Planctopirus limnophila DSM 3776: one gene and its partner. The main gene of each other region encodes a partner of the protein of the gene in region 2 in a complex. Links are inferred from orthologs where the notes say so. Each region holds a gene or a part of one and is shown on either strand. Other genes may lie near its edges.

The links.
Region 1: the proteins of trxA (region 2) and PLIM_RS09825 are in contact, whole or in part, in an NMR structure (PDB 2IPA), measured with the Bacillus subtilis proteins. The link is inferred for Planctopirus limnophila DSM 3776 from one-to-one orthologs.

The regions. Positions count from the first base shown.
Region 1 is NC_014148.1:2,468,364-2,483,897, forward strand. The notes cover bases 4,951-7,922. They hold PLIM_RS09825 (arsenate reductase ArsC), read left to right. Parts: upstream 4,951-6,214; coding sequence 6,215-6,631; downstream 6,632-7,922. Other genes in these bases: PLIM_RS09815 (ArsR/SmtB family transcription factor), read left to right, coding at 5,170-5,505; PLIM_RS09820 (MIP/aquaporin family protein), read left to right, coding at 5,502-6,218; earP (elongation factor P maturation arginine rhamnosyltransferase EarP), read left to right, coding at 6,718-7,922. In the rest of the region: PLIM_RS09795 (PSD1 and planctomycete cytochrome C domain-containing protein), read right to left, coding at 1-2,459; PLIM_RS22745 (transthyretin-like family protein), read right to left, coding at 2,538-3,002; PLIM_RS09805 (DUF1559 domain-containing protein), read right to left, coding at 3,061-4,038; PLIM_RS09810 (BON domain-containing protein), read right to left, coding at 4,079-4,393; more of earP, read left to right, coding at 7,923-7,950; PLIM_RS09835 (elongation factor P), read left to right, coding at 8,003-8,572; PLIM_RS09840 (rhodanese-like domain-containing protein), read right to left, coding at 8,743-9,144; PLIM_RS09845 (hypothetical protein), read right to left, coding at 9,177-9,785; PLIM_RS09850 (macro domain-containing protein), read left to right, coding at 9,977-10,462; PLIM_RS09855 (DUF5690 family protein), read left to right, coding at 10,680-11,996; PLIM_RS09860 (zinc-binding dehydrogenase), read left to right, coding at 12,039-13,202; PLIM_RS09865 (terpene cyclase/mutase family protein), read right to left, coding at 13,254-15,371. UniProt on the Bacillus subtilis protein: Catalyzes the reduction of arsenate [As(V)] to arsenite [As(III)]. In vitro, can dephosphorylate para-nitrophenyl phosphate (pNPP).
Region 2 is NC_014148.1:309,257-324,589, forward strand. The notes cover bases 4,045-6,815. They hold trxA (thioredoxin), read left to right. Parts: upstream 4,045-5,150; coding sequence 5,151-5,480; downstream 5,481-6,815. Other genes in these bases: PLIM_RS01230 (hypothetical protein), read right to left, coding at 4,045-4,611; PLIM_RS01240 (hypothetical protein), read right to left, coding at 5,640-5,900; truD (tRNA pseudouridine(13) synthase TruD), read right to left, coding at 6,048-6,815. Outside these bases: PLIM_RS01225 (M16 family metallopeptidase), read right to left, coding at 1-2,436; more of PLIM_RS01230, read right to left, coding at 2,677-4,044; more of truD, read right to left, coding at 6,816-7,214; def (peptide deformylase), read left to right, coding at 7,434-8,024; sulfur carrier protein ThiS, read left to right, coding at 8,012-8,248; PLIM_RS01260 (ClpP family protease), read right to left, coding at 8,265-8,948; PLIM_RS01265 (hypothetical protein), read left to right, coding at 9,197-9,469; PLIM_RS01270 (PQQ-binding-like beta-propeller repeat protein), read right to left, coding at 9,811-11,103; PLIM_RS23950 (hypothetical protein), read right to left, coding at 11,563-11,763; PLIM_RS01280 (pentapeptide repeat-containing protein), read right to left, coding at 11,870-12,253; PLIM_RS01285 (hypothetical protein), read right to left, coding at 12,250-12,636; PLIM_RS01290 (secondary thiamine-phosphate synthase enzyme YjbQ), read right to left, coding at 12,650-13,072; PLIM_RS01295 (hypothetical protein), read left to right, coding at 13,647-15,333. UniProt on the Bacillus subtilis protein: Participates in various redox reactions through the reversible oxidation of its active center dithiol to a disulfide and catalyzes dithiol-disulfide exchange reactions.

The DNA of each region.
Region 1 (15,534 bases), 2.2 Mb from region 2 along the record:
TAGTCAACGATTGTGTTAACTTCAGTTACCGAGGGATCTCGTCCAAGAATCTGGCGATACGCATGAACGATGCGGGATCGATCGTCGTGATCTTCACCATCAAGCAAGGATTGTGCCAGCCGAACACTGTGTTGCCGCACAAAAGGGTCGTTCAGGAGGTAGAGCGACTGGGTAGCAACAGTTGTTTGGTCTCGGGCGCCAGTCACCATCCCTTGCTCAGCAAAGTCAAACACTTCTAACGCTCTGGGGAGAATCCCCCTGACGAGTGGAAGATAAACACTGCGGAGAGTTGAGTTCTCGGCCGCCACTTGAAGATTGCGGGCCTCCGGGCCGTTGTTCCGAATTTCGATCACCTTCAACTCAGCAGCGGGAGACCTCTCGGGACGAGAAGTATCAAGAGACTGAGTTGTGGCCAGAATACTGTCGCGAATCTCCTCGGCAGTCAGGCGGCGAGGAGTGTGCCTCCAGATCCAGCGATTCGCAGGGTCGATCTGCTGATATGCAGCGACATTTTCCGTACTGAGTCGATAGGTTTTTGTGAGAACAATCTTGCGGATCAGTTTCTTCAGCGAGGCTCCATTTTGAATGAAATCCTGAGCGAGAAAATCGAGGAGTTCCGGATGAGAGGGGGTATCACCCGTCAGACCGAAGTTATCGACTGTCGAGACGATTCCTCGACCAAATAGATGATGCCAGACACGATTCACTATCACCCGGTGAGTAATGGCATTCTGCGGTGCAGTTAACCATTGAGCGAGCTCGGCCCGGCCACTTTGCCCAGCGGTAATCTGTGGCTGACCTTCCCAAGTCGCCAGTTTCAAGAATCCACGGGGGACAACCGGCCCGAGTTGCTCAGCCTCTCCCCGCAGGCGAAGTTCTGTGTCTGAAATCTGCTTACTGTCACGGGCACCAAGAGTCACTTCGCCTAAATGAGCTGGATCAGTGAGGAGGTTTAACTCGGCTTGAAGACGGTTCCATTTCTGGCGAGCCATCTGCTGCCTGGGACGGCCATTCGGGCCTTTCTCCTGGCCTTCGGGTGTCCCACGGAGTCTTTCAAATTCCTCACGCGCTTCGGCAACTGCCTGCTGAGCTTTCTCAACTTTTTGATGCTGCTCAGGATCAGGTTCAGATTTGGTTTGTGAAATCACCAGCAATGCCGCAGTGTCGTAATAATCCAGACCTCCACCACCCATCTTATTTCGGACACCAGCCAGAATATCAGTACTCGTGAAAATTCCTGCCAGTGCGTAGTACTCACGCTGCGAAACCGGATCAAATTTATGATCATGGCAACGTGCACAACTGACAGTGACTCCCAGGACTGAACGGGTCACGGTGTCAATCGCTTCGTCAACATTGTCCATGACGAAACGAACCTTAAACCTCTGGTTTACATCTTTGACACCCAGTGCCAGGAAGCCCGTAGCCACAAGGTTTTCGATGCGTTCACTTTCGGAAGAGTAGGGGAGCAGGTCACCCGCGACCTGTTCAGCGATAAATCGATCAAAGGGCTTATCTTTATTAAACGCATCAATAACGTAGTTACGATACTTGTAGGCTTGAGGGTAGGGAATATTACGAGCAGACCCTGTGGACTCGCCAAAACGACTGACATCCAGCCAGTGGCGACCCCATTTCTCTCCAAATGCAGGAGAAGCGAGAAATCCGTCGACAAGTTGAGCATAATTTTCAGTCGATGGGTTTGCTTCAAAAGCTCGCAATTGCTCGTCGCCGGGAGGTAATCCCGTGAGATCAAAGGCGACTCGCCTCAATAGGGAGGCAGGGTCAGCATCACTCACAGGGGAAAGGTTGTGATCATTCAACTTTGCCAGCACAAACTGATCAATGGGGTCAGTGGCCCAGTTCGAATCTTGTATGACAGGTGGGGTCACAGCTTTCAATGGCTGCCAAGCCCAATGGCTGGCCAAAAGCTCCTGATAATCACTACTCCCTTTGCCGATCTCATGTGAAACTTCCACACGAGGCCAGGGAGCACCGCGACGAATCCAGTCTTCAAGAATCTGGATCTTCTCGTCAGGCAGTTTTTCTTCAGGAGGCATCTTCAGCTTGCCAGTGTATCGAACAGCCTGAACTAACAGGCTTTCTTCAGGCTGATGTGGAACAACTGCAGAACCTCGATTACCACCGTTACGCAATCCCTGATAATCATCGACGCGCAAACCACCAGCAGCTTTGTTGTCAGCGGAATGACATGTGTAACAATGCGCCACGAGGATTGGCCGAACCTTCTTCTCAAAGAATTCAAAATCGGCTGGAAGCTGTGAATCTTGTAGAGATCCTGAAACCACAACAGATCGAGTGTTCAGCGAGTTTTGCGCTGAGACGACCTGCCTGGACTCTTCGGCAGTTGCGGGTGTCTTGACCTGCGCTTGAAGGTGCTCACCAGATGCGGCCATCCCCACAGCCAGGACCGTCAGGCATTTCGTAAAAAAACTCATGGTTCAGTACTTTTTGGAAGACGAAGGGTTGATGGCCATTGCCAAGGCATTCAGCTGCAAGAATCACATAAGTATGACTTAACGAATAGCGACCTGTTTTGTTCGACGATTCGCGTTTCTATTGAACGGTTCCAGCTCCACATTAAAAATGTGTTCACTTTCCAGACCGGGAACGTTGACTTTAATCTCAGATTTCTTGCTGTATTTATCTGGCAAACGAAATTGCGGAGGCGTATCACTCCCGGACTCAGGATCTATATAGAGCTTGACTTGATGCTGCCCGGGAGCAGCACCGTAGCGATCGCGCGTAAAACGAAGACGGAAATTGCCGTTCTGGTCTGTATACCCCACTGATGAAGCGGTTTTTGAATCGAGTGGCTGATATTCGACACTCACCCCAGCCACCGGTTTACCAGCCGACATCACTTTTCCATGGACCTCACTCAGGGCAGGCCCGGAATTGAAGCAACCGGGAAGAAATGACGCTCCGCAGACCACACCTATCACCGACCAGATGGGTGGTAGTTTTGAAGAAACTCTCATTGGCGATAATACCTTCTATCAAGAACCCTACCTACGAATTTACTGATGACAACTATCATTAATATTCACCTAATGCTGATCCATCATTACGAATTGCCAGCCGCTGGTACGTTCCTAGCAAGGTACGAGGATTCCCGACGACTTCTGGCGTATTATCGAAGTAGATCGCATCACTCACGAATTGCACCCGGCCGTCACCGAAGAGGAAATGGGCACCACCGATATGAGCACTATGAAATCCACGGCCAGCCGTTGTCTGTCCGGGTGCATTTGGTAGATTCAACTTCCAGTTGGCAAGTCCCTGAGTTTGCCTCAAGCCCACATCAGCATTGCCTGTATAGTTTCGAACGCCAATCCAGATTGCTGAAAGATTGTCCCAGTTACGTTCACCGACAATAAATGTGTTACTCGCACCGTCGGTATAATCAGTTAAGCGAACTTTGCTTCCTGGCCAGAAAGTCCCAAATGGATCTGCCTGATTAAGCACCCAATCGTCGGCGTGCACCCAGCGGGTCCCGTGAACACCGACATAACTGGCTGTCGCTGCGGCAGTATCTCCATAGGCGGCATTGGTGAAACCGCGCTGATCATTCAGTTGAGGCGCAGTATCCGAAGGGCAGCGGTACCCAGGAACCACAGCCTGCACCTGATTTCGAGTGCTCGCATTCAGTAGCAATTCAACGAGTTCCCGATTACCGATATTCAATTGATTGTAAAGAGTGGACTGATCAATCTGAGGGAGAATCAAAGCTGCCCAGGAATAACCCGTGGCTCGATTCGCGGTCGTGAGATTGATGCGATACCCCGCATCCGGCTGCCTTGATGAAAAGACATTCCCAGGCGGAAAAGTGTTATGCAAGTCGTGATAATTGTGAAGTGCCAGACCAATCTGCTTGAGATTATTGCGGCATTGTGTCCGGCGTGCAGCTTCTCTCGCCTGTTGCACAGCAGGGAGCAATAAAGCGATCAGGACAGCAATAATTGCTATCACAACAAGCAATTCGATCAGCGTAAATCCTTGCTTCTTAAAACTCATGATCAACCCTTTGTGAATATCTATGTTCTCAATTTGATCGTTAGGAATTCGAAGTGACATGCCGTGCAATGCGGTTGAGGCTGCGAAGAGTTCGAGAAATTGAGGGATTGACCTGAAGTTCATCTGCAACATCGAGTTGGAACACACTTCGACGAGCGACTTGTACGGCCAGCGCTTTCTCGAAATAGCTGTCTACGGTCCCCGTCAGGACAAGCACACCGTTACTGATATGAATCTGAATGAAGCGAAATGTGTCAGGCTCTTGAATGAAGAGCCTTTCGTAGAGCTGTCTTTCCGTCGTTGTTTCAGAAGGCGAAACAGAATTGGCGATATCGGAATTATTAAAGGCAACCATAATATCTTTCTGTGGCGTTACGCCGTGTTTACTTTTGAATATACAGACACAGATTGGGGCTAGCTGTTCCCAATCTAAATAAGCGACTCAACCAGCGAGGATACATGCTTTTGCTGCCCTCGGAGGCGAGCGACATCACGTGGAGGAGGGACTGAGCTGCCTCCCATCGGCAGTCATCATTGGCCAACCGATGGACTGGCCTGGCATTCAAAAATAAGCCAAATAACGACCAGGTGATTCTTCGCAAGAGACAGCCTGTAATGGACAGCCTGTCAGGCCTATTTGATACGCCGTTCACCATCCATGGGCACCAATTTCAACCCGGGATCACGACGTGAAATTCTGAACTAACAACAACAAACGGAGCGCATGCCAATGGAACACAGCTCAACGTGCTTGAAGCCAGGATTACGAGAAACGACCAGAGCTTCCGCAATGCGACTGCAGAATGCCTTTCGAGATTTTCGGAACGAATCCATGAGAGACTCCTCAAGTCTCAGACACGATGGAAGGGGAGATTCAGCGAGATAAACACCCTTGAGCCGTGTGGCCCAACAGATCTATCACTCACTGAGTGGTAGTTAGTATCGGGACGTTTTCGAAAAATGTCAACTCAAATTCCGAAAAAACTGCAGTTCAGCCCAAAAGACCACTTTCCATCAAAAGCTGATGAGACCAAGCGAGACTCGGAATGCCTTTGTTCTGCGTGATTTCCTATGATCTGATTTCGCCCACTTGACCTGAGGTAAAATCCATGGCTACATTGCCATGCAACCATGAATAACGAGCAGCGAATCAAATACGAAGCCCGGGCAAAGATCGCGAAGGCGCTGGCGCATCCAGCCAGATTGTTCATGCTCGACTGGATGCATGATCGCGAATGTTCCGTCTCCGAACTCACCGCTGAACTGGGACTTGATCAATCGACGGTTTCCAAACATCTGGCTGTGCTGCGCGAAGCAGGAGTAGTCTCAGCACGTAAAGCCGGAACCACGTCCTTCTACCGGGTCAGCTGTGGTTGTCTCGATGGGTTCTTCACCTGCCTGGAAAACGTTCTCAAATGTGATATCACGAAGCGTCAACAAAGCCTCGCTGAGGACCCAACCTCATGAGTACACGAAGCTATGTTGCTGAAGCGATCGGTACTTTCACCCTCGTATTTGCCGGAGCAGGGGCGATCGTTGTTAACGATCTCAGTGGCGGTGTTATTACCCATCCCGGAATTGCTTTAACTTTCGGCCTGGTGGTCATGGCCATGATTTACGCCCTGGGCGATATCTCAGGAGCCCACCTGAATCCCGCTGTAACACTGGGTTTCTGGCTTGCACGGCGACTGCCAGCACGCCAATTGGCACCTTATATCGCCAGCCAGATACTGGGTGCTGTCACTGCAGCCAGCCTGTTACGAATGCTCTTCATGTACCACCCCACTTTGGGGGCAACGTTGCCGGTCTATTTCTGGTGGCAGGCTTTGATTCTCGAAATCATTCTTACCGCCATATTAATGTTTGTCATTTTGTGTGTCTCCACGGGGGCTCGCGAAAAAGGTGTGATGGCAGGAGCAGCCATTGGTGCTGTCGTCGCTTTTGCAGCCATGTTCGGCGGCCCGATCTCAGGGGCTTCGATGAATCCGGCACGCTCATTCGGGCCAGCCGTTATCAGCGGAAATCTCGCCTCATTGTGGATCTACATCCTGGCACCATGCATCGGATCAGCGTTCGCTGTCTTGAGTTTTCAGCAACTCCACCAGGAAATTCCGATACCTGCCAATCCACAAGACGAACTCCAGCTCAATAACCCTACGACAGACAGGCTCGAATCATGAAACGCGTACTCATTCTTTGCACGGGAAACTCCTGCCGCTCGCAAATGGCCGAAGGTTTATGGAACACTCTGGGCCAGCCTACGTGGGAAGCGGTCTCGGCAGGCTCACGTCCTGCCGGCTACGTTCATCCGCTGGCCGTGCGAGCCATGGGAGAACTGGGGATCGATATTTCGAACCTCGTGAGTAAGTCGGTCGCACCGTATCAGAATGAAAACTTCGACCTGGTGGTCACGGTGTGCGATAACGCCAAAGAGGCATGCCCTGTATTCCCAGGAGCGAAACTCACGCTGCATTGGCCATTTGCAGACCCGGCCCACGCCGAAGGAAACGACGAGGAAAAGATGGTCATGTTCCGCCGTGTGCGTGATGAAATCCGTGATACCATCAGTGGCTATCTCAAAACTGTCTCTTGACAGGTTTTTAGCGATTGTTTTCCCAGTCAAGTGCTGAAAAACTCTCGACTAATATTTTTTGATACGCTGAAAGAGCACGCTCTATCGTGGCAGATCACTGGGATATCTTCTGTCGGGTGATTGACAATTATGGTGATATTGGTGTGTGCTGGCGTTTGGCTCGGCAGTTGCATCATGAACTGGGAATTCGCGTCCGGCTCTGGATCGATCAACTCGATGTGTTGACTCACCTGTGCCCACAAGTCCGAATGAACCTCGGCTGTCAGCAGGTGGATGGTATCGAAATCTGTCAATGGGAGACTTGTTCAGAAGAGACTCAGCCCGCTCGAGTGGTCATTGAAGCTTTTGCCTGTGAGATTCCCGGCTGTTACCAAAGATCACTCCTGTCACTGCATGAGTCACAGCCAAATCCTCCAGTGGTATGGATCAATCTGGAATATCTCAGTGCCGAGAATTGGGTTTCTGAATGCCATGGGCTGGCGACTCCGGGTTCTTCGACCAGCCTGAGGAAGCATTTCTTCTTCCCGGGTTTCACGACAGAAACGGGGGGGCTGCTTAAGGAAGCTGGTCTCAGGGGGCAGGTTCGTCGCTACCAGCAGAAGTTCACATCTCAAAGTTCTCAGGCGACGCCAGACCTGTGGGCTCGACTAGTTGGGAAAACGGGGGAAAACCAACTTCCTGACTCTCAGAAAATGCCCGGTGAACTGCGAGTTTCTTTATTCTGTTATCAGAATCCGTGGATTCCCAGACTTCTCGATTACTGGTCATCCCGAAGTGCTCCCACGAGTTTGTTTGTCACCCACGGGTTAGCGACCAATCAGGTTGCCAAATGGTGTGGCTATTCACTCAAAGCGGGCGATCGACGGCAAATTGGTGCTCTTGAGCTTTTGATTTTGCCCTTTCTGCCACCCCCGGCTTACGACGAACTGCTTTGGAGCTGTGATTTCAATTTTGTGCGGGGGGAAGACTCTTTTGTTCGTGCTCAATGGGCGAATCGACCTCTGATCTGGCAGATTTATCCGCAGGAAGATGCTGCTCACCATAAGAAGCTCGAAGCCTTTCTGAGCCTGTATTTGAGGGGTTTTTCCAATGTTGAGGCAGTTTCTGAGTTCTGGCGTCTTTGGAATCACATTCCGCCGGATCGTTCCTGGGCACATACCAGCGGCATCGAAGACGCCTGGGAAAAACTGCTTCATTTTCGACAAGAATGGAATCGACACAGCGAGGAATGGGCCGACCGGCTTGACCGTAAGAGCAATCTCGCAAACAATCTGGAAATGTTCGTAAGAAAAATCCGTGAGGAAACTTCAAGCTCTTGAGAGCCTGGGTTCCTCCCCATCAGACTGTGACCATCTTCCAGGAAATTGTTTCATGAGTGTTAAGCTGGCAGGCGACCTGCAGTCGGGCAATGTGGTGATCGTCGAAGGAAATCCCCTTGTTGTTTTGAAAGCCCAGTACAACAAGTCAGGTCGCAACGCTGCCGTTGTCAAACTGCGGATGAAGAACCTGTTGACAGGTCGCGTCTCAGAAACGGTCGTCAAAGCCGACGAAAAAATGGAACAGATCATTCTCGACAAGAAAGAATGTACCTATTCCTACTCAGCTCCACCGGTTCACGTGTTCGTTGACGGCGATTACAACCAGTACGAGATCGATGCCGAAACGATGGCTGATGTTGAAAAATACCTCATGCCGGAAATGACAGATGTCGTCGAAGTGACATTCTACGAAAGTAAGCCAATTTCTGTGGTCTTCCCGAAGGTCATCATTCGCGAAGTTGAATACACCGAACCTGTGACCCGCGGTGATACCTCAGGAAAGATTACCAAGGCAGCGGTCCTTAAGCACTCAAAGTACGAGCTTCAGGTTTCGGCCTTCGTAGAAATTGGCGACAAGATTGAAATTGATACGGAGACCGGCGAGTTCCGCCGCCGCTGCTAATCGAAACATCTCGCAGGAGGACCGTTTTGTTCGGTGTCATGACTGCGTGTTTTGATAAAGCGGGATTCGGCCTGTCGGCGAAAAGCAAAAAACTCGATCTGCCATGGCAGGTCGAGTTTTTTTGTGGATGGATGGTTCTGAGTCATTCTTGAGTGAACCGCCATTCAAATTTACTTGGCGACAGGGAAGCCTTCTTTGACAAGGTCTTTGTAACCTTTCTGAAGTGGCCTGACATCGTAGCCATAATCCTTCAGCACTCCAGCGGCTCCGAGCGATCGGGCACCCACCGCGCAGTGAGTATAAATGATCTGATTTTTGGGCAATATTTTCTCGACGTCTGCCTGCGTCATCCCTTTCTGCAGTTTACGAAAGGGAACCAGCAAGGCTCCTTCGACATGTCCACGATCCCATTCCGCCTGATCACGCACATCGACCAGCAGGGCTTTCTTTTCCTGAACCTGCTGTTTGACCACATCGAGTGAATCGGTCGTGTAATCGGCGCCCTGCGCGTGGCCAAAGCCAGCAAAGACCAAGGCAACAATGACCAGAGAGTTCCTGACCACCAGATTCATAAAGACTTACCTTTCGCTACGAACCAAAAAACTCACGAAGCCACCTCAGACGAAGTGGATTCCTCCAATCCAGCAGACCGGCGACCAATGCCCAGCAGCCAGACCAAGCCCATCAGCAGCTTGAGAGTCACACCCACCACATAAAGCAGTGTGAGAAATGCCCAGAAACCTCCAAAAAAGACGCTGAACTTCCAATTGGCTGGTAAGAAAAGCCACTTCGAATCTGTCTCTTTGTGGTTGATGAAATTCTCGACCTGCGTTTTGGCTCCCTCAATACTGACCGGAGAAACCGAGATCGAAAAGGAACTTTGTCCTTCACCGACAAACGTGAGTGTTCCTTCGCCGTCAATCTGGCCCCGCCCCTGATTGTGTCGACGCCGCTCTTCAGCGGTTCTTTCCCGTGCAGCCCGCACCCTGGTTTCGACAGCCAGCAAAGGATCAATGACGGCTGAGCGAAAGGGGATCACAAAGAGCAGACACGTCGATGCCTGCGCGACTGGTCGTCCTTCCCGGTTCTCCAGCATGACGTATGAAACAGGTGCGATCATCGTGATCACCGTCGGTACAATCACAAACCCGATGACTCCAATCAGATGACTGATCCAATTTCCTTGATTACCTGCAGCTTGTTTGGACATCATTACGAATCCCGCACTTCTGAGGTTCCCCTCAGATCAAAAACGACAGTTCATGAACTCTTCGCCAGCATGACTCAAAAATGCCTGCAGATCGAGTGAGAATTCAAGGCCTTGATCGGCGGAGTCTTCGAATACCCAGTTGGCAGTGAGTTCTCTCTGCTGGTTTATCACAATTTAAGAGCCGAAGTGAACTCATGGCTGCACCCACGGTCGAACTCGTCTCGGGAGATCTCCTTAAACAACCGGTGGATGTGATTGTCAATTCCTGGAATCGAAACTTCATTCCCTGGTGGCTGCTTTTACCCCAAGGTGTTTCAGGTGCGATCAAACGTCATGCCGGGACAGCCCCATTCCGTGAGCTCAGCCGAGCTGGAATCATGCCCCTGGGCTCTGCAGTCTTAACGTCGGCTGGGCGTCTGCACTTTCGAGGCATTATTCATGTCGCGGGGATCAACCTGTGCTGGCTGGCGAGTGAGTATTCCATCCGCCAATCGACTCGTAATGCCGTACAACTCGCGGAACAGCAGGGCTTTTCCTCGATGGCCATCCCTCTGATAGGTGCCGGTTCGGGAGGTTTTCCTGCCGAAAAAGCTCGCCACCTGATTCTCGACGAGCTGACAAAACTCAACTTGAAGAGCCCCCTCCTGGTGAAAGTGGTGACATTCGCTGTTGAAAAATAACGAAACTTGCCACTCCAATCCGGGGGAGGAGCATCCATCAGATTTTGAAAGCGCATTCTTCGACAGGTCTCTTCGACATCCCGTTTCCCTAAAAGAAAACAAGTTGATTGTTAAGAAACAATGAGAATCGTTATTTTACTGTGGTTGTCCACATCAAAGCGTGGGTAGAGTTTCATCCATCCCATGAACTTTAACCACAGCTTTGAACGAAATTCTTGTGTCATACGCTGCTTTTCCACCGCGAACCTCACGAAGTCCCTGGCAGGAATTCTTCTGGGGTCTCTGGACTGTCGTGGCTGCCTTTGGTTGTTACTTTTCCATGTATGCCTTTCGCAAACCATTCACTGCCGGGAGTTTCAATGAGCCGCTGTTGGCTCAGATGGACTTCAAAAGCGTGCTGATCATCTCGCAAGTCTTTGGCTACATGCTCTCCAAGTTCATTGGCATTAAAGTGATTGCTGAAACCCCGCCACATCGCCGGGTGCTGGGCATTCTGATTCTCATCGCTCTCGCACAACTGAGTCTGATTGGCTTTGGATTAACACCACGCCCGTGGAATCTGGTCTTCATGTTTTTCAATGGCCTGCCATTGGGTATGGTCTTTGGATTAGTGCTTGGCTGCCTGGAGGGTCGTCGTTCGAGTGAAGCTCTCACAGCCGGTCTTTGTGCCAGTTTTATCCTCGCTGGGGGAGTCATGAAGTCTGTGGGAACCTGGCTACTCACGGATGTCGGCATGAGTGAAGACTGGATGCCCGCAACGGCCGGGGGGTTGTTTATGCTTCCCCTGGGAATCTGTCTGGTGATGCTCGCTCTGGTTCCTCCACCATCGATCGAAGATATCGCTGCACGAACCGAGCGGAGCACCATGAATGGGAATGAACGCTGGACGTTTTTCAGCCGCTATGCACCGGGTCTATTGCCCATTATTGTGTTCTATCTGCTGGTCACGATTCTGCGGAGCCTGCGTGATGACTTTCAGCCGGAAATCTGGAAAACATTGGGGAGCACATTCACATCCTCGACGTTTACCAAGTCTGAGACTCTCGTGACGCTGGGAGTGATCGCTGTGAATGGAACAGCCGTATTGATCCGCAATAATCGGCTGGCGTTTTTTACAGCCTTAGGAACCTGCGGCGTCGGCCTGGGTCTTCTCGCGGGCTCTCTGATTGGACATCACCTTGACCTGATGAACGATTTCACTTTCATCGTCCTCCTGGGACTGGGACTTTATCTCCCCTATGTGGCCTTTCATACCACCGTTTTTGAACGCCTGATTGCCATGACTCGCGATAAAGGGACCGTCGGATTCCTGATGTATGTTGTCGATGCCATCGGGTATCTGGGCTTTGTCGGGATTGTTCTCCTGAAAAACTATATCTCGCGAAGCACGAACGTTGTAGAACTACTCATCATTTCCAGTTGGGCGAGTGTAATTGTTTCAACAATTGCCCTGGTGATCAGTTGGGTTTACTTCTCGAAGGTTCAGCCTCGTCAACCAGAATTGACCGAACTCGAAGTCCGCATCTCCCGTTGATGATGGCCGGAACTTCTTTGTCACTCTTCGGATGTACGAATCATGCAAGCGACAACATCCAGTTCTTCTCGAGATAGCAGTGGTCGCATGGAACGATTGCGGCTGAGTGAAGCATTTCTCCCCACAGCCTGCACTGCTGCCGTCTTCTCTGGTGAGACGCACCATCTTGAACTGAATCAGATACCGCTTCCCATGTTGAGTGCCGGGGAAATTCTGGTAAAGGTCACGGCGTGCACACTTTGCGGGAGTGATCTCCATAGCGTAGAAGGTCGTCGCAAAGTTCCTGTGCCGACAATTCTGGGGCACGAGATTGTGGGGCAGATTGCGGCGATCGGCGGAGACTTTACTCCCGCTGATCTCGCCAACGCCCCACTCCATGTGGGAGATCTCGTGACCTGGGCCGTCGTGGCCAACTGCGGCAAATGCTTCTATTGCGAACGCGATCTTCCCCAGAAGTGCCTGAATTCGGTCAAGTATGGTCACGAAGCGTTTCGTCCCGGGCGAGAACTTCTGGGAGGGTTGGCCGAATACTGCCTGCTGGTCCCCGGGACGGCAATTATCAAATTGCCACCCCATTTGCCCACATCGGTGGCCTGTCCAGCCAGTTGTGCGACCTCGACAATTGCCGCAGTTCTTGAAGCGGCTCAACCGCTTAAGGGCCGCAGTATTTGCATTCTGGGAGCCGGGATGCTGGGATTGACGGCCTGTGCGATGTCCAGATCGCTGGGCGCCACCCATGTCATTTGCGTTGATCCTCAACCTTATCGACGAGAGTTAGCCTTGAAGTTCGGTGCAACCCACACTTCAGATTCGATGCAACTGGCAGAGACTCTCCGTTCGGCTGGTCTTCTTCATGGGGTTGATGCCGTTGCTGAACTCTCTGGGAACAATGCCGCCTTTGAAAGTGTCTGGCCTCTCGTGCGACTGGGCGGCACGATTGTTCTGGCGGGTTCCGTCTTCCCATCACCTGCGATTGGTATGGCACTCGAACAGCTTGTCCGTCGTCAGATTACCATGCGGGGTGTCCACAACTATGGCCCGAGGCATTTGCGAACTGCTATCGAATTTCTGGCCAGCGAACACCAGAATTACCCCTTCGAGTCGCTGGTCAAGCAGTGGTTTCCTCTGGAACAAATCAGTGAAGCCATGACGGCAGGTAAAGAACCCTCGGCAATCCGCATCGGGATCACCATGACTCAGAAGTAGGCTCACGAGGTTACTTGAGGCATCTGAAGCAGCATCAGCTGACTGGCTGACTCATCCTGCAAAATTTACTCTTCCACCAGCTCTGGCAAAACGCCCCAGTGCCATGAGTGGGAAGTAGAGGGGGTAATAGTGGTATCGCAGGTAGAAGACCCTGGGAAAGCCTGTCCCCGTAAATTCTTCTTCGTCCCATGTGCCATTATGTTTCTGAGTTTTCAGCAGGAATTCCACGCCCCGCTGGCATTCAATCGAGTTCTGCTCACCGGCTGCAATCAAACCCAGTACAGCCCATGCCGTTTGTGAGGCAGTCGGTGTGCCTTGTCCCCTGAGGGTCGGATTATCATAAGTGGCGGGAGTTTCACCCCAGCCACCACAGGCCTGCTGCTTGCTCTTGAGCCAACCCGCCGCACGTACTAAGCGAGGATCATGGGCGGAAATACCAATGGCAGTCAGTCCCACCAGAACTTGCCATGTGCCGTAGATGTAGTTAACGCCCCAGCGACCATACCAGGCATGATCGTCCTCCTGATCATTCCAGATGAACTCCAGCGCTCTTTGCACAGATGGATCATTGAAACTGATCCCCACGGCTGCATACGCTTCGAGGACGCGAGCCGAAATATCGGCATTCGTCTCATCAAGCATGGCGTTATGGTCAGCGAAAGGAACTTTTGTCAGTAGTTCCTTGTTGATATCCGAATCGAAAGCTCCCCATCCACCATCTTTGGACTGAAGTGCCTTAAGCCACTGCACACCGCGCCCCATGGCTTCTAAGACTGGCCGATGATTTTCCAGTTGCTTGAGTGCCTGTACGCGAGAGGTACTTTCTGCACTCCAACCGGTCTGGACAGGAAGAACTCCATGGGAAATCGCTAACGGCGTCGCCTCTTCTGGTAATGTGGAAGCCAGAGCAATCAGCACCATCGCGGTATCATCAACATCGGGATAAAACTCATTATTGAACTCGAAATACCATCCGGAGACAGGGGTCTCGGGATGCGCTTTCGACCAGTCACCGGCATGGCGGACTTCTTTACTCAGCAGCCAGTTCCGGGCTTTAGATAGTGCAGGATGATCTGGCTCGACTCCCGACTCCCTCAAGGCAATGATCGAAATTGCAGTATCCCATACGGGAGACAAGCAAGGCTGCAGGCGTAACGCATCCTGCTCGCGGAGCATCAGTCGATTCAATTCGTCCCGCTGTTTTTGAACCATTGGATGCTGATCGTCAAACCCGGCACACTTAAGCCCGATCAACGTCCAGACGATCGGAGGAAAGATCGCTCCCAATCCATCGCTCATCTCCTGCCGATCCAGGATCCACTGCACACATTTGCGGACTGCACGCGACCGCAAAGGTTTGATTCCATAACTTTCGATGGACTTCAGGCATTGATCGACGCGAAAGAAAAATCGACTCCAGTTCATCCAGCCGTTGGAGTTCGACTCATGATTCACACCGCGAATAAACCGGGGCAACTGCTTCTCAGGAGAGGCATACAACTCCTCGATGGTGATCTGATGGCCGTCCGCGTCGTTCAATTCCACTGCGGGTTGAAAGGCCCAAAGCAAGCTCAGTGGGACGACAATCGTCCGCGACCATGCTGACATTTGTGAAAGATTGATCGGGAACCAATCGGGCAAGAGAACCACTTCTGGCGGAACAGCCGGGCACAGCGAATAAGGAATAAGCCCCAGCATGGCGAGGTAGAATCTCGTAAAACTGTTGACACGCTCGACGCCACCTGCCTGCAGAATGGCTTCACGAGCCCTGATTAAAGCGGGTTCATCGGCTGCATGACCTGTAATTCGCAAGGCCAGGTAAGCTTTGACAGCACAACTGACATCGATGGGGCCACCTGGGAAGTTGCTCCAACTGCCATCTGTATTCTGCTTTGTCAGCAGATACCTGGCTGCTGCCTGTGCATCAGGCGATTGCCCTTCATTCAGAAAGGCCAGCAGGAGGATGTACTCGGATTCGAGGATCGTATCTCCTTCAAGCTCAGCAACGAAGAATCCCTCGGAATGTTGCTGATCGAGAAGATACTGGCGAGTTCTCGCAATCGCGGTCTGTAATCCCACACAGGTTTCTCGCGTTTTTTCAGCAGGTGCCGAATGTTCGAATGCTGCCAGCAGGTCGACTCGTTTCGCACCAAAAGTACCTGAAGTCATTTCAGGAGCCCCTCCATCCCTGGGCAGATCCTAGTCTTTGTTGATTGAATATCTGGTCTGGATTCTCCAGTGGCGGTTATCCTAAGCCACTGCATCCAATGCCGCAAGAAAACTTGAGCATGTTCCACAAGCCGCTCAGGACTTTGGCTCGACCGCTTACTGG
Region 2 (15,333 bases):
GAGACCTTCCTTTTGACGAATGCGGTCACCCAGCCGCGAGGAAAGTGCGCCAGCTCCGAGCACATAATTGCCCACAATCATGGCTGGGTAATCGGGGTGATCGTCACTCATCGGCATGACGGCACCACCAAAGTAGAAGGCATTGGCTTTATCGGGAATCTGAATCCGCTTCACTTCGGCTGTGATCGGAACAGACCCGGTGCGGCTAATGCGTTCGTACGTCTGATCGGACTTCCAATCGGCCAGTACTCCCTTGAGAGTTGACTCGACTTCGGCTGGATCGAAGTCGCCCACAATCGCAATCTGGCCGACTTGAGCACTCAGAAAATCGTTGTAGAGCAGCTTGAGGCCTTCCACTTCAATTGCTTCGACGAGTTTGAGTTCTTCTTCCACGGTAGGAACTGAGCGAACATCGCCAGCAGGGTAAGGCGAAAGAGCCTTTGAGACCGTTTTGACAGCCAGTGTCTGAGGATCTGTCAGACCCTGTTCGAGATTGGCTCTGACCTGCTGCTTGATGACAGCCAGTTCACTTTCCGGGAACGCAGGCTCTCGTAGAACCTGCTTCAATAAGCCCAGGACTGCCACCAGATTCTGGCGTTTGGTCTCAAGGACAAACGTCGCTTCGCCCGCATTGCCACCAGCACTGAGTGAAGCAAAGTTCTTGTCGAGCGCATCCTGCAGTTGCTGCCGGGTGAGTGACTTGGTGCCGCGGAGCATCATCGGGGGCAAAAACTCGCAGGCCTTAGCGAGGCCAAAGAGTGATTTTTCGTTGCCATAGCGGAGGGTTAATCGCAAGACGACAGTTGAAGAACGGGTCTTTTTGGGGAGCATGGCAACCTGGACGCCATCAATCCTGGTGCGAAGGGTACGCTCTTCGATCGCCAGCGGGCTGACGTCGAACGCTTCGCCCACGGAGGTTTCTTCGCGGCCCTTGTAATCCCCAATCATCTTGGCGAGTTCGGGAGTCGCAGGAACCGAAGTGCGTTCGGGCTTTTCGGTGGGAATATACAGGCCCACAGTTCGATTGGATGGCTGGAGATACGCCTTGGCCACGCGGTTGACGTCTTCGACAGTGACGGCTTCGAGGCGATCACGATAGAGGAAGTACAATCGCCAATCCCCCTGGGCGGCCCACTCACTCAGTTCGATGGCAATCTCGGCAGAGTCTGAAGCTCCCATTTCCCGCTGCTTGAGCAGACGCAAGCGAGCGCGTTCGAGCTCTTCCTGAGTGACGCCTTTTGATGCGGTCTCATTGAGGACATCGAGCATGGAATCGAGGACGACCTGTGGATCGTTACCAGCGGCGACTTCGGCCATAAATCGAAGCACACCGGGATCATGCAGGGCATAGGCGGCACCGGAAACACTGGCGGCTTTCTTGCCTTGAACCAGAGCTTTGTACAATCGACCCGAGGGCTGCATGGTAAGGATCGATTCGAGAACGTCGATGGCCACGAAATCCGGGTGAGCCCCGGAAGGAATGTGATAAACCGCACCGACGACAGCGACATCTCCCACCCGGCGGAGAACGACCTGACGCTCACCATCTTGAGCAGGTTCTTCGGTGTAAGTGTTATCGAGCACGCGCGTGGGCCGAGGAAGCTTGCCGAATGTTTCGCCGATAATCCGCAAGGCTTCTTTGGGTTCAAAGCGGCCCGCGACGACGAGCATGGCGTTATCAGGCTGATAGTACTTGCGATAGAACGATTTCAAACGTTCAACCGGGACTCGTTCAATATCGGCCCGGTTACCAATGGTTGATTTGCCGTAGTTGTGCCATTCGAAGGCCGCAGCCATCATGCGTTGACCAAGGATGGAAGCAGGGCTGTTTTCACCACGTTCGAATTCGTTACGCACGACCGTCATTTCGGAAGTGAGGTCTTCTCCTTTGACATGGCTGTTCATCATGCGATCGGCTTCGAGGCGAATGGCAAACTCGAGGTTGTCGCCTTGGGCCGGGAGCGTTTCAAAGTAGTTGGTGCGGTCGAGCCAGGTCGTGCCATTGAAGTCGGCACCGCGTTCCTGCAGGGCTTTGGGGACACTGGGAACATCTGGTGTCCCCTTGAAGAGCATGTGTTCGAGGAGGTGAGCCATGCCGGCTTCGCCATAACCTTCATGACGCGACCCGACGAAGACCGTCAGGTTGACTGTCACAGTGGGTTTGGAAGGATCTGGAAACAGGAGCACGCGCAGGCCGTTTTCGAGTTTGTATTCGCTGATCCCTTCGATCTCAGTAACTTTCATGGGCATTTCGGCTTTTGAACTGGAGGAACAGAAGATGATCTGGCTGACAATGACCATCGCCAGCAGGGAGAGGCGGGCAGCACCAGATAAAACAGATTGTCGAGAGGTCAGACCCTTCCGGGTTAAAAACATCCGGGTCGATAACACCGGGGCCAGAACAGCCTGTGCTGTCACTTGATTCAAGAGACGCATCGTCCTGCGGATCATCCGGTTCCACTCCATTTGTTAGAATTGTGTTTATCGCAGGGAAGCCGGCCTGAGCAGTTCAACTCGTGAGTGATTGGCCGGGCCAGTTCAGAGATTGCTCATCCAGTGAACATCCCTCAGCACTTTATGATCCTAACACTCCAACCGAGCTTCGCCAACGAATCCTGATAAATGTGACAATGTCAATATAATGATTCCTGTGGCAATCCCGAGTGTCGCTGAACCCTATTTCCCATCATGAGCGGGATTCATATCCGGTTGGCGAAGTTGCTGGAGCGAGCGTTCTTTGGGGTCGGCCAGCCAGAAGCTGCGGCCCGGGAACGCTGCGGCCAGTTCATCCAGGGCGGCTTTATTTTGCGGATCGAGGATTTCTGGCCGATAACGAGCTCGAATCACTTTCGCCTGCCAGCCAGGTTCGTTGGTGACATGATCAATGGCAATCTCTCCCGCATCCTGCTTGATCAGCACCAGGACTGGTTCATCGGGTAATGCGCGAGTGAGCCAGTCATCGAATTGCTGGTAGACTCGCACTTTGGGATACTCAATCGAACCATAAGCCAAGGCCCGTCGGCTGTCCCAAAGACCGGGAATGGAAGCGTTTGCGCCCAGCCCGGCCATAATGCACATGACCAGCAGCCAATGGATGGCGACGGGACGTTGTTCCTTCGCCCAGCGATCTGCCAGTGAGATGGCCATCTGTGCCATGGCTAATGCGATAAGCGGTGCCGATTCGAAGACATAATGCCACCCCATGATGCCCGGGTACCAGTAAGGAAAATGCACGAGGTGAATGGTGAGGATGCCCGCCATCAGCCAGCGCCAGCGCGAATCCGGAGGTGACCAGAACCAGTAGAGCAGACAGGCGGCCCAGGCGAAGAGGGGGTCGAAAGTCCAGAGCAGGCTCCCGAAGAATCTTGTGGTGAGATTCTGCAGGGCCAATGGCCACGTGAGGTTATCGGCCCATTGATCGTAGGCCTTCCAGATCTTGGGACTGTTCGATTGATCGCCGCGAATTCCGTTGTTGAAACCATAGACATGCCGCGGCGTGTAGGTGGCTGTGTAGAGCTGATATGGGGATTGCCAGGCGGAGCCCGTGGTAGCGTGATTGTAGGACAGCATGATGCCCCAGCCTGCCACGATGGGAATCAACATGGCCAGAAGAGAACTGGCTTTACGAGTCAGTGTTGATGAGGGCGAATTCTCGGTGGAGCGACGGAAGAGCCAGGCCAGTACGGGAATGGCAAATGGCAAGCCCATGGCAAAAGCCGTGGCCGGTCGGCAAAGCATGGTAAAAGAGAGGCCCGTTATTGCGAGCAGGGAATCGAGAGGCTGGTGAGTGCGGAGCCAGCGTAACATCATGAGCCAGAACAGAGCCAGACCTGCCAGTGTGGGATGATGGGAGAGCAAGAGGTTGCCAAAAGTGGCCAGTCCCGGCGAAAGTGCCAGCATCAGCGCGGCGAGAAAACCCGTCCGGGGTGCCCCAAGTTCGCGTCCGATCAGGTTGGTTGCCAGCACGAGCCAGACTTGAGCCAGCCAATGCCCCAGTATCGGAATACCGACCATCACCCAGGGCCATATCCATAAGCTTGTGCCCGGATAATACCGGCTCGCCATCCGGCCATCGGGAGGTGTCCCTTCGTTGAGGACATGGACCTGATCAAACAGTGCCGGGAATGCAGGTGGCCCTGGTGCTGTCCAATGCCCGCCAGCAATGGTTTGGGCACCGAAGAGATAGCTGTATTCGTCGTGATAGCACGGTGGTGTTCCCAGGAGCTGCGTTCCGAAACTGCCAATCATGGCGAGAGCGATGAGAGCGAGAATGGTCTGGCTGAACCACAGGGGGTAGACCCTTTCGAGAGGAGTCCATTTGGCGAACATCGACGGAGTGGAAGCAGGCGAAAGTGGGCTGTTGGTCTGGGAGCCTTTGACATTCAGGACGAAAGGCAGAATGAGCAACAGGCCCGCTTGCAGCAGTGCCAGATTGGGTTGCCAGGTATCGACGAGAAAATCGAGTCCAGCAGCAATTGAAGCCAGCAGGCACATCAGCCATGCCATCATGAGACCGACCCGCTCCCGAAGATCGACTTCTGGCAGATTTTGCCCACTCTGGGCTTTGACTGTCGATTTCTGGCGTCGCTGCGAATGAGATTCGATCGTCATGCGTAAGGTTGCTTCGCTGGTAGGGTATTTCTGATGAGAGCCCTGCTCAATCGGATGCGTTGAGTATCTGTGATTTTGGAGCTGTGAATCGAATAATCATAACAGGATGGGCGGAGCGATCGGATCATCCCCCAGGCAGATTGCATGGGGAATTTGCAGAATGGAACCGATCGGTTGCTGGGAAGAAACGATTTGGCGGTAGTGGCTCGCGTTTTTGTTGATCAGGCAAACGGGGCAGCAGGTCTCTCCAGTTGCAGCAGGAGCAGCGAATTGACAGTATCTTGTGTGAACCTATACTTCAGCTTAAGGGTCGTTTCGTGACGCGAAGTGACCATCAGGCGGGAGAGATACTGATTCACCAGTTTGAAGTTCATGCCGAAGGTGATTGCCCACAACTGAGTAAAAGTTTTTGGCGTCACCTGAGTGATAAAGTTTTGATCGAAACAACAGGGGCTGGGTGGCCCTTTTTATGAATCAATTCCGTTGAGTGTAAATGTTGGCAGGAAGTGACCGGCCGACAAGTTGAAAGGAAGATGCACATGGCTGGCGATCACGTTCTCGAAATTACCGATGCAAACTTTCAGTCCGAAGTTCTCGACAGCAGCACGCTGACTCTGGTCGACTTCTGGGCTCCGTGGTGCGGTCCTTGCCGCATGCTGGCACCAACCATTGATGAACTGGCCACGGAATACGCTGGCAAAGTCAAAATCGGCAAGCTGAACACCGATGAAAACCCCCGCATTCCTTCGATGCACGGCATCAGCTCGATTCCGACCGTGCTGATGTTCAAAGGTGGGATTATTGTCGATAAGTTCGTGGGTGTCGTTCCGAAGGCCAAGCTGGCGGGATCGATCTCAACCAACATGTAGTTGACTGCTCGGTATTGACTGAAAGATCCATAGACGACCCGTGCCAGCTATTGGCCGGGTCGTTCTTGCATTTGCAGGGACGCACTCGCTGAATCGTGGTGCCTGAGAGTTAATGCCCGTGCTTGGCCAGAGGCTTAGTGCCCATGTTTGGACCGCAGGTTAATGACCATGCTTGGGAAGTGCCGCCGCATAGAGCATGGTGACACAGCCGACGGACATCAGCACGAACGCACTCCACTCGGGGGGATCAAAGACATCTTTGGTGCGTTCGTGGATGGTTTCTGGAGAGGTGAGCATGCCTCGAAAGCCTTTGGCCCGCTCTTCGTGCTCGCCGCTCATGACGAATTTATCGACAACGAGAAACGAGTAGCCCGTCAGAGCCACAAAGGCGCCCAGCCCAAAGAAGGCGGCTCGCATCATAATTCGCCAGCTCCTTATCAGATCGTCGTGGTTCGTGCCCGACGCCAGAACCCACCACTCCTTAGCGCATTTCGGTCGTGAGCACCATCTGTGATCACTGCCACTATGCCTCATCAGCAATTTCGGCTGCACTGCGGAAGAGAATACTTAATCTGCCGATTGTGAGGCGATCTCGTCGGCATCCTCGGAATTGCCAGCAGAATCGGGAGACTCCGCTGCTTCCAGGGGCGACTTCTGAAACTCGTGCAGCAGAACCGTTAGATAGGCACCAGCAGGGAGTTCGACGGAAACGCGGAGGTCACCGCGAGGCGTTTCGTGATCTGAACTGTTGGCGGGCAACAATTCGCAGGTCAGGCCTGCAGGCAAGAATCGGAAGGGCCGCCGGGTTCCTTCCATCAGCGAGGAGAATTTCTGAAAGTGCTCGATCGTCAATACTAACTTCTGCAGGATCGCCAGTTCGCGAGCATGAACTTCGCCCCCAGGCGAACGCATGCGCACACCAAAAATGGGTCCGGTGGTGGAGATTTCCCACGAGTCGAAGCGCGGCTGATCAGCAGCGGCATCTGTGACCAGAAACTTCGCACCAGCGGGGAGAATTTCCATCAGGTCGCCGCAGAGAACTGTCGAGAAAAGCCCGTCCCGCAGTCGCTGAGCCAGCACCTCGTTAAACAGCCCGGATTGGACAGCAGAGAGAGCGAGTCGGAGCAGAAACTTTCGCCTGGGGGCGGGAATATCTTGTGGCGAGATCTGGCCCAGCAGCAGTTGCCAGCCCAGCTTCCACGTCGAGTGCTGGTGCCCAAATCGCTGCATGCCGAAGTAATTTGGGCAGCCTTGAGCCTGCAGTTGCCGGGTAATGGCATCGATTTTGGAAAGATCGGGTTCAACGCCCCTCAAAATAGCGACAAAACGATTCCCTTTTAAGTGGCCCGTCTTGAGCTTGTTGCGATGTCGTCTGGCTTCGAGCACCTGTAAATCATCGCTCTCAACAGCTGGTACCAGCTTTTCAGCCCGGGTGGGGACAGAAACCCATTGCCTGGTAATGGCCTGCCTGTCTTTCAACCCCGCCATGCCAATTTCTGAGCGGGGAACGGCGAGCTGTTTCGAGAGCTGTGCCACTAGCATTTCACTCGAAAGATTTCGCTTCTCGATCCAGAGAAACAGATGCTCACCTTCTCCGCAGGGAAGGTAAGCCGGGATTTCTTCGACAAGAAAATCTTCGGGGGATTGTTTCCAGACACCGCCCACCCCTGCCGTTTGACTGGTCAGCTCCGGCCAGGCAGAGGGAGCAAGCAGTGGGACTGGCTGTTCGGTCATGGGAACGCTTTTCGAGGACGATTGCCACAGATTCGCTGAGAGATGCCATCCTGATGCTCCCCTCGCTTCGATTCGAGACAAACTCCGATTACAATACGAGGTTTCCAGAAATCTCGCAGCCCTCAAAGACAATGCCAATATGATCGAGAGACCGAACAAGGGTCTTTGGCATTGAGACCAATAAGACTGTACAGCAGACCTTCAGCGGATATGCGGAACATGGCTTTGGAAATTGTGAAGTATGGACATCCGGCTCTCCGGCATAAGTCCACCCCTGTGACCGAAATCAACAGCGAACTTCGCAAAGCGATTGCCGAAATGTTTGAACTGATGTATGCAGCCAAAGGGATTGGCCTGGCCTCGAATCAGGTGGCCATTCCAAGGCAGTTTTTCATTTTGAACCTCACCGGTGATGCCGCTGAAAAAGACGAGGAAGTGGTCTTTATCAATCCGGTCATTCTCAATCGCAAAAGCTCATGCGAAGGTGAAGAGGGCTGCTTGAGTTTTCCAGGGTTATATGGCCCGGTGAAACGTGCTGGTGAGGTGCTTATCGAAGCGTTCGATCTGGATGGGAACTGCTTTGAGATGACACTTTCTGCGAAGGAAGACGATCTGGCGGTGCGAGCTGTCCAGCATGAATCCGATCATCTCGATGGCATGCTGTTCATCGACCGCATGACAGATCGCGCGCGAAAAGAGCGTCAGGTCGAGATCGATCAGTTCGAGCAGGATTTTCTGGCGCGACAGGCGGCTGGCGAAATCGAATCGATGGACGTGCTCAAAAGAAAGCTGGCAACATGGCCCAATTGAACGCTCAACAGTCGCCAGGAGAGATTGTTGTCACAATCAACTCGCAGGAACGTTCGCTGCCAGCGGAAATGAACCTGACACAGCTCATTGAAGTGCTCAAGCTGGAGCCTCGCTATCTGGCCATTGAACTCAACGGGCAAGTCATTTCCCGGAAACTGCACGCCACCACGAGGCTCACCGAGGGCGATGTTCTCGAAGTGGTCACACTGGTCGGTGGGGGTTGAAAGTTTTCGCCACGAACTACGCCCAGGCGAGTTCTGTCTGTCGATCCGGGCCTTTTTTGTGAGCCTGCTCGAATCGGTGTTTTTCGATCTGCTGCCACAAGTCGTGGCTGTCAAACAGATCGAGCAAATGTGCCAGACCTGCATCCGCCAGTTCTCTTCCAGAAAGGAAGCGGCCTGGTCGGGACCACTCGGTAATCAACTCGACACTGCAGTTGAACAAACGAGCCAATAGCTGATCCTGATCCGACTCCATCCAGCGGAAATGTCGGGCCCATTCGACGGCTTCTTCCAGCTTGAGCTGGTCATCGGATTGCCAGCGAATGGGATGAAACAGCAGCGAAGCATGGGGCGTCACATAGCGTTCCCGGCAGGCCGCTAAGGGCATCAGTGCTGCCGAACTGCATTCCCCTGTGACCACGGCCGCCGCCCGGAGACCGCGTAAGCGAATGATCGAAGCGAGTGCCAGGCCCACATACGCATTCCCGCCGCACGAGTCGATGTAAATGAGGCCTGCTGACCGCCGGGGAAGTTCGACCAGTTTTTCCAGCAGTTCGGTTTGCTGTTCGAAGAGATCACCCGCGATCGTCATTTCCCATTCCGGGTTGGGAACAATGGGCGACCATGAAATCGAGGGCCCGGGATAAGCCGGCAAAGGACGAAATGGACTGGGCTTAGAGGGTTTCTTCGACGATTTCGTCATTTCTGCCTGAGATCCGTGAGAGGAGCCGCAATTTGCCAGATGACTTGGCTGACGCGAAGTGGAATGACTCGAAAGTTTATCGCTTTGCGGCTGATATGTCGCTGATTCTCTGAAGGAATACACTGTGGAGCAGTGAAAAGTTGTTCCGATCAGGTGTTGCCCCAGTGCATCCACTGATCTCACGCGATACGATTTGGTTGCTGAATAAAAACTTGAAGATCTGCACAGATAGTTTGTGAGGTTGGGCCATGACCAATTCAAGAACTGTTCACCCGGCAAACCAACGACCCAAAAGTGCCCGGTTGATATTCCGTACGGGATTTCTGTGGACGGCAGTGCTCATATTCCCGGAGATGGGCGATTTGCCATCGGCAGCGTGGGCCCAGCCTGCAGCGCCTGCTCAGCCTACGGCTCCAGTGGCCAGACCAGTGGCCACCATCAGCTGGCTGGATGCTGGGATCTTTGCCGCTCTGGCCGGGGGTGCACTCTTCGCAGTCTGCCGTGCGAGCAACCGGATGTAGTGATGAGATGCTGTTTGTCTTGATCCGCACCTGATACGAATCGCAGTGTGCTATAGCGATTTCACGACTGCATAAAACATGCTTGCCCAAAGCTGCTGTCTATTTCACACATCTTCGCTGAAGTGCTCATGAGATGCGTGGCTGGGGTCAAACGTCCTCGTTTGCCCCCAGGTCACAGGGCGTTGAATGTTCATGGCAATCATCATGGCAAGGGACGTTACAGGTGCAATCGTGCTTGCGAACATTGATGACCAGGGGGCGGATGAAGACATCCGACCCCTGCCACCCGGTCGTGCGAGCAACCGGATGTAGTCAGCAGTGACTGGTGAATTGTCGACTCGTCATGGCTTGGGTGCTTCAATCCGATACAGATGATGATCGGTTCGCAAGTAGATCGATTGATCAACTGGTGCAAGAGTGGCCAGCGTGCGGCCTGGAAGTGGGTTCTCGGCGAGAACTTCAAACTCGGTTCCCGGTCTCACGACTGTGGTGAGACCGGCTTCATTGGTGATGTACAGCTTGCCGGCTGCAAAGACCCAGGAGGCTGAGTAGTTCCCGGGGATCCGCTGCTGCCAGTGAACTTTCCCCGTCTTCATATCAACGCAACTGGCAATGCCGCCGTCACTGATGAAGTAGATTTCGTCACCCACTACGACGGGCGAAGGATTGAGTGGAGCTCCTTTTTTCATCTGCCAGCGCACGTGTGTTTCTGTGATATCGCCTTGACCTGTGGGATCGATCGCAAAGACAACCGGTGTGTTATAGCCCGACGAAACGACGACGAGACCATGGGCATAGACTGGCCGGGGTACATTGGAATACCCTTTGGGGTATCGCACTTTCCAGATTTCTTCGCCAGTTTTTGGGTTATAGGCGATGACCCATTCTCCGCCCGGGCACACGACCTGTGCCTGCTTTGTGCCATCCGGTAGCGGCACTTGAATGAGTAGCGGAGTGCAATAGGCCATGGCCCCTTCGCGACTGGTACGCCAGACTTCCTTGCCGGTCAGTTTATCGAGTGCCACGACGAACTGTTTGTCGTCGCCATCGCAACTGATGATCAGCAACTGATCGACCACCACTGGTGATGCCGCTGGCCCGTGCCGGTGATCGTATTCGAGTTTGGTCTTCCAGAGGATCTTCCCGGACGGGTCGAGACAAGCAGTGCCATGAGCACCAAAGTGGACATAGATGCGATTGTCTTCAATCCAAGGCGTGGGTGAGGCATGCGAGTTTTTGGAATGAATGGCACCAGGATCGTCGAGTTCAAAAACGAGGACATCGTGCAGAATCTGGCCCTGGGCGGCATCGACGCAAATGGCCCGCAACTGCTTGCCGTCATCGACGGCGGTTGTCAGCCAGATTTTGCCATCACGCAGTGCGGGGGAACTCCAGCCACGGCCAGGGATCTCGGTTTTCCAGCGAATGTTCTTCTCTTCGCTCCATTCGATGGGGAGCATCGTTTCGGAACTCAGGCCTTCGCCCGAAGGACCACGGAACTGCGGCCAATCCGCTGCCAGCACCCTGGTCTTTGAGAAAGAGACACTCAGCATGACCAGCAGACTGGCCACACCTAGAAACTGGCACAAAGAGCGGGAAGAGAAACTGGCGGACAAGCGAAGGCGGGCAGTCAAGAGACAAACCATGGGCAGGCACTCGATCAACAATGGAACGTCTAAATCTGAGTATCGATCAACTTAAACACTGGCAGATGCACAGGCGGGGATACTCGAATCTTTCGCGTCAATGCGAGCTGTTGCTGCAAGAGGTTCGAGTGTCAGGTGCAAAAACAACATGAAAACTTCTTCATGTTGTGAAGAATCGACACAGGTTTCAAGCACCTGCTGCGGGCGAATTCCAGTGAATCGCACCTTTTTCGACTTCCCGGCCCATGATCTGCCGCTTCATGTGAGCGTCGGGATTGTCTTCACCGATCCAGCTATACGCGTTTCGCCAAGATCAGGCATTAAAGTCTGCGAGGCCCGGAACGACCTTCGGTTCAGGACTCGCACTGGCAAGCTCAGGCGGCACCATCAACAAATCGTGAAACACCTTCGTTCTTTCCATGGGGCCAAGTCAGGCTGCCGAACCTGTTATGAGGACTCTCCGATGATCTCATCAAAGCGTTCCGCCAGTACGAGGAACTCATCGGCCCAGCCGTTGCTCATGGAAGTTTCCTGTAACGGGCCAGTTACCACAAACAGAAACCTCAATTCATCAATCTTGACCGTCAAGGATTGCTCCAATCGTCGAATTGAGTGATCGAGACGTTCAAGGATGTCCTTAGCATCCATGCACGACCAGTCTGAGTCCTCCGACTGGGCCACTATGTCACGGCATCGTTGAAGGACTTTTAGAAGAGCAGATTCGTCGAAAACTGATCGCATACAAATCTCCACTTTAGGCAGGTGAGTCATCCCAGTCCCATTCATCAGGTCGAAAGCCCTTGATCTCTTGGCCGTGGAACATCATCCCCGTGAATACTGTGTTCGTTACAACTGCCCCCTTGAATGCTGCATGTTCTATCAGGACGTTCTCGAAAACGGCGTCTGTCAAATCCGCTCCTCTGAAGTCAGTGCATTTGAGGTTCATGTTGCGAAACGTCACCCCTTGAAGATTTGTTCGTCTGGCATCGATATCACTGAAGAACCCATCCTGAAAGGTCGTTCCTTGTAGATTTGCACCCTCCAGCACTGAACCATCCGCGAGGCAGACTCCCACAAATACTCGTTCCCCGTTCGAGTATCTCCTGAGTAGTTCTTCACCGTCGATGTCATCGTTCATTTGCGGGTTAATCCATCTACAAGATCAATACTCAGTTGCTCGAACATGTAAGACTGATCGCTCACGGAACGGGGCGACACTTCAATCACGTCCCTCCCTGACAGTTCGTAGTAATCGCCAAACCTCTCAATGCAGTCCATCCAGTCGCCCAAATGGTTTGTAGTCTTGTGGAGCAGGTCTGAATAAAGTTTGTCGATTGGCTCGAAAACCTCTAGATTTATCAATCGCCCTTCACATCGTGTGAACTCAATCGAATCGAGGATCAGGTGCATCCGAAGACAGATATCCGGCAAGTGCTCGCTGGTAAGTTTAGATGGATTAAGCGGAGGACGAACGAGTCGCCCCTTAGACACCAAACTAGCTGCAAGCCAATCGATCTTCATTTAAAGACTCACCTCACTCCCCAATCACTTTCACCAGCACCCGCTTATCCCTACGTCCGTCGAACTCGCCATAAAAAATCTGTTCCCACGGTCCGAAGTCGAGTTGGCCTTTGGTAATCGCCACCACCACTTCCCGGCCCATGATCTGCCGCTTCATGTGAGCGTCGGCGTTGTCTTCACCGGTGCGATTGTGAGCGTAACGCTGAGGTGAAGCGTCGAAGGGTGCGAGATTTTCGAGCCACTTTTTGTAGTCGCTGTGCAGACCCGGCTCATCATCATTAATGAACACGCTGGCGGTAATGTGCATCGCGTTGACCAGCACCAGCCCTTCCTGCACGCCGCTGGCCCGCACAATGGCCTCGATCTTCGGCGTGATGTTCTCAAACGCCATGCGAGCCGGGAGGTTGAAGGTCAGGTATTCCGTGTGGGATTTCATCGAACGAATTGTTCCTTACACCTGAGAAACAGGCTGGAGTTTTTCCAGCTCTTTGGAACGGAAATCTTGCGCATCACTTCTACATTATCAAAATCTCCCACGAATGATCGGTCGATCCATTACGTGAGGAAGTGGTGATGGGGACTGAGGGAATCCATCGTTCCAGAACTCGCCAAACGCCGCAACTTCGCGAAATTTTCGCGAAGCCGCCCAGAGGAAAAGCCGTTCTGTTCGTAATCGGTCGTGTTCTCCGATACCATCATTTCCAGTAAGTCAGCATCCGATTTTCTGATTGTCTTTCTGGAAATCGGATTGCCATGCTTGTCATGACTCTACCGCTCTTCTGTGAGAAAGTCGGTTTGGGCCGATGCCTCCGAGACCAACCTTGAATTGCTTTCACTTCGTATCAATCACGCCGGTTGCGAGTCTACAAAGTTCCTCGACATCGAGTGATCGAGGGTCAGTCACGGATCGACCAACGCCACCTATTGCGATCATCCGGAAAGTCAGTCGAAACGTCTGGCTCTGCCTCACCATGGCATGTTGGACGATTCTTTGCGGAAATAGTCTCTGTTTGATCGAGGCTCGGGGAGAGAACACCACAGCTCCCGAAATCTCATCAGCCGCGATCTCAGGCACTCCTGCACGCCCCTGGGCCACGCTGGAAGTGGGTGTAGCAGGTTTCTGGCAGCCAGGAATCTGGGCTCCCTGCCGACTGAGTTCGAGCGATCTTCTGCCGGAAACGACATCTGTTCAACTGGCGACTCCCGATGTCGATGGCTCACCCGTTTCGCTCCGGCTGGCACGGCAAGCTTCTCTCTCTGGAAAGAGGCCGGTTCTTTGGAGTGGCTTTATCAAGCTGGCCAGCCCTTCGGCTGCAATCACGATTTCGCAGTTGGATGAGGCTGGTAAGCTGCTCAAAACGGATCGTATTGAAGCTGGTTTCGCACCCGGTTTTCAGTCAGGCCACGGATTGGAAGAAAGGCTTGTCGCGACGATCGGGTTGCCCCAGGCCACGCGAAACCTGTTGAATCAGCTCAAGGGCATGGCAGCTTCTCGAACTCGCGGCCCGCTCCAGGTTGTCCATCTCGAGAGTCCTGCCGAATTGCCGCAGGATCTCGCAGGGTGGTCAGCCATAGATTACCTGCTCGTGGGGGGAACAGCCACGTTCCAGGATGTCGAAAGCCAGAAGCTCAAAGCGTGGGTCGAAACCGGTGGCACACTCTGGACATCGCTGCAACTGGTCACCGATGCGGAAGCCACAGGCTTATCACCAGAAGCTCGTTTAGCCCTGGTATCACGTGGTCTTGCCAGTTGGCTACCTGCCGATCTGACAACAGAAGTGACTATTGTTCGCGAACTGGGTTCACTGGAAAAACTCGCCCAAAGCGATAAACGCATTCCACAAAGTGGCCGCATCAGCCTGCCTCGCTTTCGCATGCGGCAAGGAGAACTGCTCGCTGCCAGCCGGGATGATCAACTGCTGGTCCGCTCCGCTTATGGGCTGGGAGTCGTAACGATTCTGGCGCTGGATCCTGCGAAGACACCGCTGCAGAACTGGGAAGCGCAGCCGCGATTATGGCAGCAGCTGGCGGCGGAATCTGTCACTCGATCGGAATCCTCTTTGGAGTCCTCACGTCAACTGGTTTCAACGGGCGTAACAGATCTCGCGACACAGTTATCTGGAGTGGTCGAAACGTTTCCCGGGGTGCAGCGGATCACACCTGGTCTATTGATGGCCACCTTACTGGTTATTGTGCTCCTGGTCGGACCGATCGATTATCTGATTGTCCATCGTCTCCTTAAGCGGCCAGCACTTACGTGGATCACGTTTCCTGCGATGGTCGTACTCCTGGTGATGGGGATGAGTCTCTGGGCAGCGAAAACCAATGGTATTGAAGCCACCAGCCAGACCATCAGCGTGGTCGATCTTGACCCTGTGGCACAGGTTGGTCGCACATTCTCGCTGCATGCGATCTATGGTGCGGAACCTAATCGTCTGGTGGTGAAGGCCAAATCCCAATGGCCTCAAGCGCAGAGGGTGACCGGTAGCGAGGATGATCTGCCCATTCTTTCGTGGTGGGCTCCGCCAGAAGGTTCGCTGGGTGGGTTGCTGCGTCCGGGCGGCAATTTCTTTGCGGCTGCACCCTACGAACTGGAACCACAAAAATCGATGCTCAATGGGCTACCTGTCGAACATTGGGGAACCCGGTTACTGCAGAGCGAAAGTCGCTATCGCATCCCGGAGCCATTGTTCGAAG